One region of the Catellatospora sp. NPDC049133 genome, then DNA from elsewhere that is predicted to be linked to it. Evidence: predicted binding sites of a transcription regulator. Region 1 holds the regulator's gene; the other holds the start of a gene.

What was found. Region 1 encodes HrcA, which represses chaperone genes, less so after heat shock. Its sites were predicted from a motif close to GGTTNGCACNCTCNNNNNGAGNGTGCNAACC; they were not measured.
Region 2: groES (co-chaperone GroES) is a predicted target of HrcA. The motif match lies at 2,160-2,190, and genes of this name have one in related genera.

The regions. Positions count from the first base shown of each region.
Region 1 is NZ_JBEZDT010000031.1:9,677-14,090, forward strand. Features, by position in the region: gene hemW (radical SAM family heme chaperone HemW) at 1-1,152, shown strand, start outside; gene AB0B35_RS30095 (DUF4870 domain-containing protein) at 1,159-1,659, opposite strand; gene hrcA (heat-inducible transcriptional repressor HrcA) at 1,888-2,910, shown strand; gene dnaJ (molecular chaperone DnaJ) at 2,953-4,083, shown strand; gene AB0B35_RS30110 (16S rRNA (uracil(1498)-N(3))-methyltransferase) at 4,174-4,414, shown strand, end outside.
Region 2 is NZ_JBEZDT010000022.1:69,648-74,061, forward strand. Features, by position in the region: gene groL (chaperonin GroEL) at 10-1,656, opposite strand; gene groES (co-chaperone GroES) at 1,725-2,039, opposite strand; gene AB0B35_RS24380 (class I SAM-dependent methyltransferase) at 2,393-3,556, shown strand; gene ybaK (Cys-tRNA(Pro) deacylase) at 3,647-4,126, shown strand.

The DNA of each region.
Region 1 (4,414 bases):
GCCGACGTCGGCGGGCGCGGCTTCGGCGTTTACCTGCACGTGCCGTTCTGCGCCAGCCGCTGCGGGTACTGCGACTTCAACACCTACACCGCCTCGGAGCTGGGCGGCGCGGACACCGAGGGCTACGTCGAGGCGGTGCTGGCCGAGCTGGCGCTGGCCGCGAAGGTGCTGCCCGCCCCGCCGCGGGTGGACACCGTCTTCGTCGGCGGCGGCACGCCCACCCTGCTCAAGCCGGCGCAGCTCGGCCGGATGCTGGAGGCGGTCGACAGCACGTGGGGACTGGCCGCCGGAGCGGAGGTCACCACCGAGGCCAACCCCGAGTCGGTGAACCCCGCCTCGCTGCGGGAGCTGCGCGCGGCCGGGTTCACCCGGATCTCGCTGGGCATGCAGTCGGCCGCGCCCGGGGTGCTGCGCATCCTGGACCGCAAGCACACCGCCGGGCGCGCCCCGGCCGCCGCGCTCGAGGCGCGGGAGGCCGGGTTCGAGCACGTCAACCTGGACCTGATCTACGGGACGCCGGGGGAGACCGAGGACGACTTCGCCGCCTCGCTGGCCGCGGTGGTCGGCGCGGGGGTGGACCACGTCAGCGCGTACGCCCTGATCGTGGAGGACGGCACCCGCCTGTCGGCCCGGATCCGGCGCGGGGAGCTGGCGTCCCCGGACGACGACGTGGCCGCCGACCGCTACCTGGCGGCCGAGGCGGCGCTGTCCGCCGCCGGGCTGAACTGGTACGAGGTCTCCAACTGGGCCGCCGACGAGGCCGCCCGGTGCGCGCACAACCTGCTCTACTGGCGCGGCGGCGACTGGTGGGGCCTCGGGCCCGGCGCGCACAGCCACGTCGGGGGGGTGCGCTGGTGGAACGTCAAGCACCCGGCGAAGTACGCGGCCCGGCTGGGCGAAGGGCTCTCCCCGGGTCTGGGCCGGGAGGTGCTGACCGAAGAGCAGCGCCACACCGAGGACGTGCTGCTACGGCTGCGCCTGAGCGAGGGCCTGCCGCTCGGCGTGCTGGACGAGGCCGGGCGCACCGCGGCCGGGCAGGCTTTGGCCGACGGGCTGCTGGAGCCCTCCGCGTACGCAGAAGGCCGCGCAGCACTGACGCTGCGCGGCCGTCTCCTCGCGGACGCGGTGGTCCACTCCTTGCTGGCCTGGTGACCCGACTTACTTGATCAGGCTCATGGTCAGCGGGTACTTCGGCAGCTCGCCGTTGTTGGCCTTGACACCGGCCATGACGCCCATGATCAGCGGGAACAGCGGCACGAAGAACAGCACCATGGGCAGGATCAGCCAGCTCAGGCAGCTGCCGACGCAGAGGCTCACGATGCTGATGACGCCCCAGAGGATCTGGAAGTTCAGCGCGGCGGTCGCGTGCGCCTTGACCGTGGGCGACTCGTTGCCCTTCACGAGCAGCGCGACCAGCGGCGCGACGAACCAGGTCAGCGCGCCACCGAAGTGGGCGACCAGGGCCCAGGTCTTGTCGTCCGGGTTGGCGTAGCCGACCGGGGCGGGGCCGCCGACGGACGGCGGGGGGGTGTAGCCGCCGGGTGCGGACGGCGGGGGAGACGCGGGGGCCGACGGCGGCGCTGCCGGGGCCGGCGGCTCGTAAGAGGGGGCCGAAGGAACCGGCGGCTCCGAGGAGCCGGGCGGGGTGGGTTCACTCATGCCCGACAGGCTAGGTCTGTGGATCAATCGGCGCCAGTCAACACCCGTGACCGATAGGCGACACTGTGCCACCCGAATGACCGAGTTCACCTGCCGTCCACTTTGCCGATGGTCGCGCCCGGTGTCGGTAGAGCGCGATGTCTACCCCGTCACCACGCCTATGCCGTCCGGGTGACCGCCCACGTAGACTGGCACTCACTCACGACGAGTGCCAGCCGGGAGGTGCGTATGGGTCTGGATGACCGCAAGCTTGAAGTGCTGCGTGCCATCGTCGAGGACTACGTCGCGACGCAGGAGCCGGTGGGGAGCAAGGCGCTGGTCGAGCGGCACGCCCTGGGTGTGTCGCCGGCGACCGTGCGCAACGACATGGCCGTGCTGGAGGAGGAGGGTTTCATCCGCCAGCCGCACACGTCGGCCGGCCGGGTGCCCACCGACCGGGGCTACCGCCTGTTCGTCGACCGGCTGTCGCGGGTCAAGCCGCTCTCCCCGGCCGAGCGCCGGGCGATCGAGCGGTTCCTGGTCGGCGCGGTCGACCTCGACGACGTGGTGCACCGCGCGGTGCGGCTGCTCGCGCAGCTCACCCGCCAGGTCGCCGTGGTGCAGTACCCGAGCCTGACCCGTTCGGCCGTACGCCATCTGGAACTGGTCCCGGTCTCCACCACCCGGCTGCTGCTCGTCATGATCACCGACACCGGCCGGGTCGAGCAGCGGGTCGTCGAACTGCCCGGCCCGGTGGAGCCGGACGAGATCACCGAGCTGCGCCGCACCCTCAACGCGACCCTGGTCGGCGTGAAGCTGGTGGACACCCCGCCGCTGGTGCAGGGCCTGGTCGAGCGGGCCGAGCCGCAGGGCAAGGCAACCATGAGCACGCTGGTCAGCGTCCTGCTGGAGACCCTCGTCGAGCGGCACGAGGAGCGGCTGGCCCTGGCCGGCACGTCGAACCTGGCCCGGATGGGCCCGCTGGACCTGAGCACCGGCGCGCTGCGGCCGATCCTGGAGGCGCTGGAGGAGGAGGTCATCCTGCTCAAGCTCTTCGACGAGGTGAAGTCGGGCGCGGCCCGGGTGCGCATCGGCGACGAGAACGAGGTCGTCGACCTGCGGGCCACCTCGGTGGTCAGCACGGGCTACGGTCCGGGCGCGACCGTCGTGGGCGGGATGGGCATCGTCGGCCCGACCCGCATGGACTACCCCGGCACCATCGCCACCGTTCGCGCCGTGGCGCGTTACGTGGGCGAGATGCTGGGACATTGATTCCGAATTTCCTGTTGTTGCTGAACGAGGCTTGAGGACAGCGTGGCCAAGGACTACTACGGCATTCTCGGCGTTCCCAAGGACGCCGACGCCGACGACATCAAGCGGGCTTACCGCAAGCTCGCCCGTCAGTACCACCCGGACGTCAATCCGGACCCGGCCGCGGCGGAGAAGTTCAAGGACATCAACAACGCGTACGAGGTCCTCTCCGACGACCAGAAGCGGCGCATGGTGGACCTGGGCGGCGACCCGCTCGCGCCGGGCGGAGGCGGCGCGGGTCCGGGCGGCCCCGGCGGCGGCCCGTTCGTGGGCTTCCAGGACATCATGGACGCCTTCTTCGGCGGCAGCGGCTCGCGCGGCCCGCGCCCGCGCACCCGGCCGGGTGCCGACGCGATCCTGCGGCTGGACCTGGACCTGTTCGAGACCGCGTTCGGCGTCGAGGCGCCGATCACCGTGGACACGGCTGTGCTGTGCACCACCTGCTCCGGCGCCGGCACCGCGGCGGGCACCCATCCGCAGACCTGCGACACGTGTGGCGGGCGCGGCGAGGTGCAGTCGGTGCAGCGCACCTTCCTGGGCCAGGTCGTGTCGTCGCGCCCGTGCAACGCCTGCCAGGGCTTCGGCACCACCATCCCGCACCCGTGCCCGACCTGCGCCGGCGACGGCCGCGTCCGCACCCGGCGCAGCCTGACGGTGAAGATCCCGGCCGGCGTCGAGGACGGCATGCGCATCCGGCTGGCCAACCAGGGTGAGGTCGGCCCCGGCGGCGGCCCGTCCGGCGACCTGTACGTGGAGATCCACGAGCGGGCCCACGACGTGTACGCGCGCAAGGGCGACGACCTGCACTGCAAGGTCACCGTCCCGATGACCGCGGCCGCCCTGGGCACCCGCCTCACCATCAAGACCCTGGACTCCGAGGAGCAGGTCGAGGTCAAGCCCGGCACCCAGCCGAACTCGACCCTGCGCATCCGCGCCAAGGGCGTCCCGCACCTGCGCGGCACCGGCCGCGGCGACCTCTTCGTGCACCTCGACGTCCGCACCCCCACCCGCCTCGACGGCGAGCAGGAGCGCATGCTCCGCGAGTTCGCCCGCGCCCGCGGCGAGGAGGTCGCCGAACTCTCCAAGCAGGGCGGCTTCTTCTCCCGAGTCCGCGACGCCTTCAACGGCCACTGACGGTTTTTCCGCGTTGATCATGAACTTATGGCACGGTTCGACGGTGTGTCGGTGCCATAAGTTCATGATCACCATTGGAGGGTGTCTGCCGTGAGCGCGCCGCTGTTTCTTGTCGACGAGCTGCCCTCGGGGCGGCTTTACACACTCGGCGGGGCGGAGGGCCACCATGCCGCGACCGTGCAGCGGCTGCGGGTGGGTGAGGCGCTGCTGCTCGCCGACGGGCGCGGCGGTATGGCGTCCGCGGTGGTCGCGGCCGTCGGCAAGGGCACGCTCGACCTCACCGTGACCGAGCTGCGGTACGCCCACGCGCCCGACCCCCGCCTCACCGTCG
Region 2 (4,414 bases), on a different contig from region 1:
CGCTCAGGCTCAGAAACCCGGGCCGTGCTGGTGGCCGTGGCCGTGCGAGTGGCCGTGGCCGCCGTTGCCGGCGGGCTCGGCCTTGGCCGGCTTCTCGACCACCAGGGACTCGGTGGTGAGCAGCAGGCCCGCGATCGACGCGGCGTTGATGGCCGCGTTGCGGGTCACCTTCACCGGGTCGACGATGCCGGACTTGACCAGGTCGACGAACTCGCCCTTGGCCGCGTCGAGGCCGGTGCCCCAGTCGCTGCCCTGGACCTTCTGCACGATGACGTAGCCGTCGTGGCCGGCGTTCTGGGCGATCCAGCGCAGCGGCTCGACCAGCGCCTTGCGCACGATCGAGACACCGACCTTCTCCTCGCCGGTGAAGCCGAGGTCGTCGTCGAGCACGCTCACGATCTGCGCGAGAGCCGCGCCGCCGCCGGGCACGATGCCCTCCTCGACCGCCGCGCGGGTGGCCGCGATGGCGTCCTCGATGCGGTGCTTGCGCTCCTTCATCTCGACCTCGGTCGCGGCGCCGACCTTGATGACGGCGATGCCGCCGGACAGCTTGGCCAGGCGCTCGCCCAGCTTCTCCTTGTCCCAGTCGGAGTCCGAGGCCTCGATCTCCTTGCGGATCTGCGAGACCCGCGCGTCGACCTCGGCCTGCACGCCGGCACCGTCCACGATCGTGGTGGTGTCCTTGGTGATGACCGCGCGGCGGGCCTGGCCGAGCTGCTCCAGGGTGACGCCGTCGAGCTTGTAGCCCAGCTCGGGGGCGATCAGCTCTCCGCCGGTGAGCACGGAGAGGTCCTGCAGCATCGCCTTGCGGCGGTCGCCGAAGCCGGGGGCCTTCACCGCGGCGACCTTGACGGTCTTGCGGATCGAGTTCACCACGAGGGTGCTCAGGGCCTGGCCGTCGACGTCCTCGGCCACGATCAGCAGCGGCTTGCTGGTCTGCAGGACCTTCTCCAGCAGCGGCAGCAGCTCCTCGATCGAGGAGATCTTGCTGGTGGTGATGAGGATGTACGGGTCGTCCAGCACGGCCTCGCCCGACTCGGGGTCGGTGACGAAGTGCGGCGAGATGAAGCCCTTGTCGAACTGCATGCCCTCGGTGATGTCGAGTTCGGTGGTCATCGTCGAGCCCTCTTCGACGGTGATGACACCGTCGCGGCCGACCTTGTCCATCGCCTCGGCGATCAGCTCACCGATGGTCGAGTCCTGCGCCGAGATCGTCGCGACCTGCGCGATGTCGGACTTGTCGGCCACCGGGGCGGCCTTGGCCAGCAGCGCGTCGCTGACCTTGGTGACGGCCGCGTCGATGCCGCGCTTGAGACCGGCCGGGTTGGTGCCCGCGGTCACGTTGCGCAGGCCCTCGCGGACCATCGCCTGGGCCAGCACGGTGGCGGTGGTGGTGCCGTCGCCCGCGACGTCGTTCGTCTTGGTCGCCACCTCCTTGACCAGCTGCGCGCCCAGGTTCTCGTACGGGCTCGACAGCTCGATCTCCTTGGCGATGGTCACGCCGTCGTTGGTGATCGTGGGCGCGCCGAACTTCTTGTCGAGCACCACGTTGCGGCCCTTCGGGCCGAGCGTGACCTTGACGGCGTCGGCGAGCGCGTTGACACCGTGCTCCAGCAGGTGCCGCGCGTCGTCGGAGAAGCTAAGGATCTTAGGCATCAATCGTCTCCCTTAAACGTCACGATGCCCCGGCTCACCCTCGCGGGCAGGCCGGGGCATCGCACGGATCACTTCTCGACGACCGCGAGGACGTCGCGGGCGGAGAGCAGCAGGTACTCCTCGCCGGCGTACTTGACCTCGGTGCCGCCGTACTTCGAGTAGATGACCTTGTCACCCACCTTGACGTCGACCGGGATGCGGTTGCCCTTGTCGTCGACGCGGCCGGGACCGACAGCCAGGACGGTGCCCTCCTGCGGCTTCTCCTTGGCGGTGTCGGGGATCACGAGGCCCGACGCGGTGGTGGTCTCAGCCTCGTTCGCCTGGACCAGGATCCGGTCCTCGAGCGGCTTGATCGCAACCTTCGTCGCGGTAGTCACGAGCATACCCTCCTGGGGTATAGCCCCGGGTTCTCGCGGCACGAGACCCCGGGTGTTGTCTTCTGGTCAAGTCTTCGCCCGAGCGCTGCCGTCGTCGCGGGTGTCGGCCTCGCCGGGCGGGTCATGCGTTAGCACTCTGCAGGGCAGGGTGCTAACTCCGAACATTATGCCGCGTCTAGCACTCAGTCAAGGAGAGTGCCAGCCGCCACTCGGTGAATTATCCGATTCACCAGGTGTCCAGCGCTCACCGGGGCGTGTCGCCGGGCCACTGTGACGTTTCCTGCCGCCACGGGCAGCGGGCACGGCAAGGCCGTCGGCCGTGACGCAGCCGGCCACGGTCGCGCTGCGAGAATGGCGACGTGGATCTCGATCAGTTGGCGCTGCTGCGTACCCCCGAAGGTGTCGCGGCGCTGGACCTCGCGGGCGAGCTGGCCGGGACCGACGAGCTGGCCGCCGCGTCGGCGTTGCGGGCCCGCGGCGTGCCGCCGGGCCTGGCCGCCGCCGCCCTCACCCAGGTCGCGCTGCGCGGCCGGGCCGCGGCCAAGTTCGGCGCGGACGCCGGGCGTGTCTTCCTCACCCGCGCGGGCCTGGAGCAGGCCACCCGCGAGCTCGTCGCGGTACGCCGCGCGGCCCGCCTGCGCGCCGCCGGTGTCACGGCGCTCGCCGACCTGGGCTGCGGCCTCGGTGCCGACCTGCGCGCCGTCGCCGCCACCGGCATCCGGGCGTACGGCGTCGACGCCGACCCGCTGACCGCCGCCTGCGCCGCCCTCAACGCCCCCGACGCGACCGTGACCTGCGGCGACGCCCAGGACTTCGACCTGAGCCTGGTCGACGCCGTGTTCTGCGACCCGGCCCGCCGCAGCGGCGGCCGCCGCGTGTTCCGCCCCGAGGACTACTCCCCGCCCTGGAACTGGGTGGTCTCCCTGCCGCAGCGGATCCCGCACACGGTGCTCAAACTCGCCCCCGGCATCGACCAGGCGCTCCTGCCCGCGGGCTGCGAGCTGGAACTGGTCTCCGTCGACGGCGACGTGGTCGAGGCCGCCGCCTGGTGCGGCCCGCTCGCGACCACGCCGCGCCGCGCGACCGTCTTCCGCGACGGCGTCCCGCACGAGCTCACCGGCACCGGCGAGCAGGCGGCCCCGGTCGCCCCGCCCGGCCGCTACGTCACCGACCCCGACGGCGCCGTCGTCCGCGCCCACCTCGTCGCCGAGTTCGCCGCCGCCCACGACGGCTGGCTCGCCGACCCCAACATCGCCTACATCTGGTCCGACACCCCCGTCGCCTCACCCTTCGGCCGCTGTTTCACCGTCGACGAGGTCCTCCCCTTCTCCCTCAAACGCCTGCGCGCCACCCTCCGCGACCGCGGCGTCGGCCGCCTCGAAATCCTCAAACGCGGCAGCGCCCTCGACGTCGAACAACTCCGCCGCGACCTCCGCCTCTCCGGCCCCAACCCCGCCTCCCTCCTCCTCACCCGCACCGCCACCACCCCCCTCGCCATCCTCGCGACCCCCGTCGAGCGTTGATCATGAACTTATGGCAAGGGTCGGCGGCGTTTCGTGTCCACAAGTCCCTGATCGATTCCGTCGCCCGCAGCAGGCCGGTAGCATCGCGGCGTGGCCAGCCAGGGGACTCCCGCGACAGCACTGCTGACGAAGCAGAAGGTGAAGCACACGCTGCACACGTACGAGGTGTCGCCCGACTCACCGAACTACGGCGCGCTGGTCGCCGACGCCATCGGGGCCGACCCGGCGCGCGTGTTCAAGACACTGGTCACCGAGGTTGACGGCGCGCTCACCGTGGCCGTGGTGCCGGTGACCGGCGAGATCGACCTCAAGGCGCTCGCGGCCGCGGCCGGCGGCAAGAAGGCCGCGATGGCCGACCGAGACCTCGCCGAGAAGACCACCGGATACGTACGCGGCGGCATCAGCCCCCTCGGCCAGCGCAAGCGCCTGCCCACGGTGATCGACCAGTCAGCGCTGGACGACGACCTGATCTACGTCTCCGCCGGCAAGCGCGGTTTGCAACTCCGGCTCGCCCCAGCCGACCTGGTCCGCCTGACCTCCGCGACGCTGGCCCCCATCGCCCGCGCCTGACCCGCCCCGAACCAGCGCCCCAGCTTGCCGGCCTCGATGGTGAACTCGATGTCGCACAGGACGGCCTACACACGGACGGCTCGCAGCCGGACCGATGCTTGCCGCTTCCATTCATGATCCGTTTTTGTGGACGCTGGACGCCCCTATAGGGACAGCCAGCGTCCACAAAAACGGATCTTCGCCGGTAGTCCCGCCTATATGTCCGTTTGTCGTAGACAACGCGCGGCCTGGGACGATGCCGGCCGCCTGACGACGCGCGATCCAGCGGCCGGACCCACCGCTCGGACC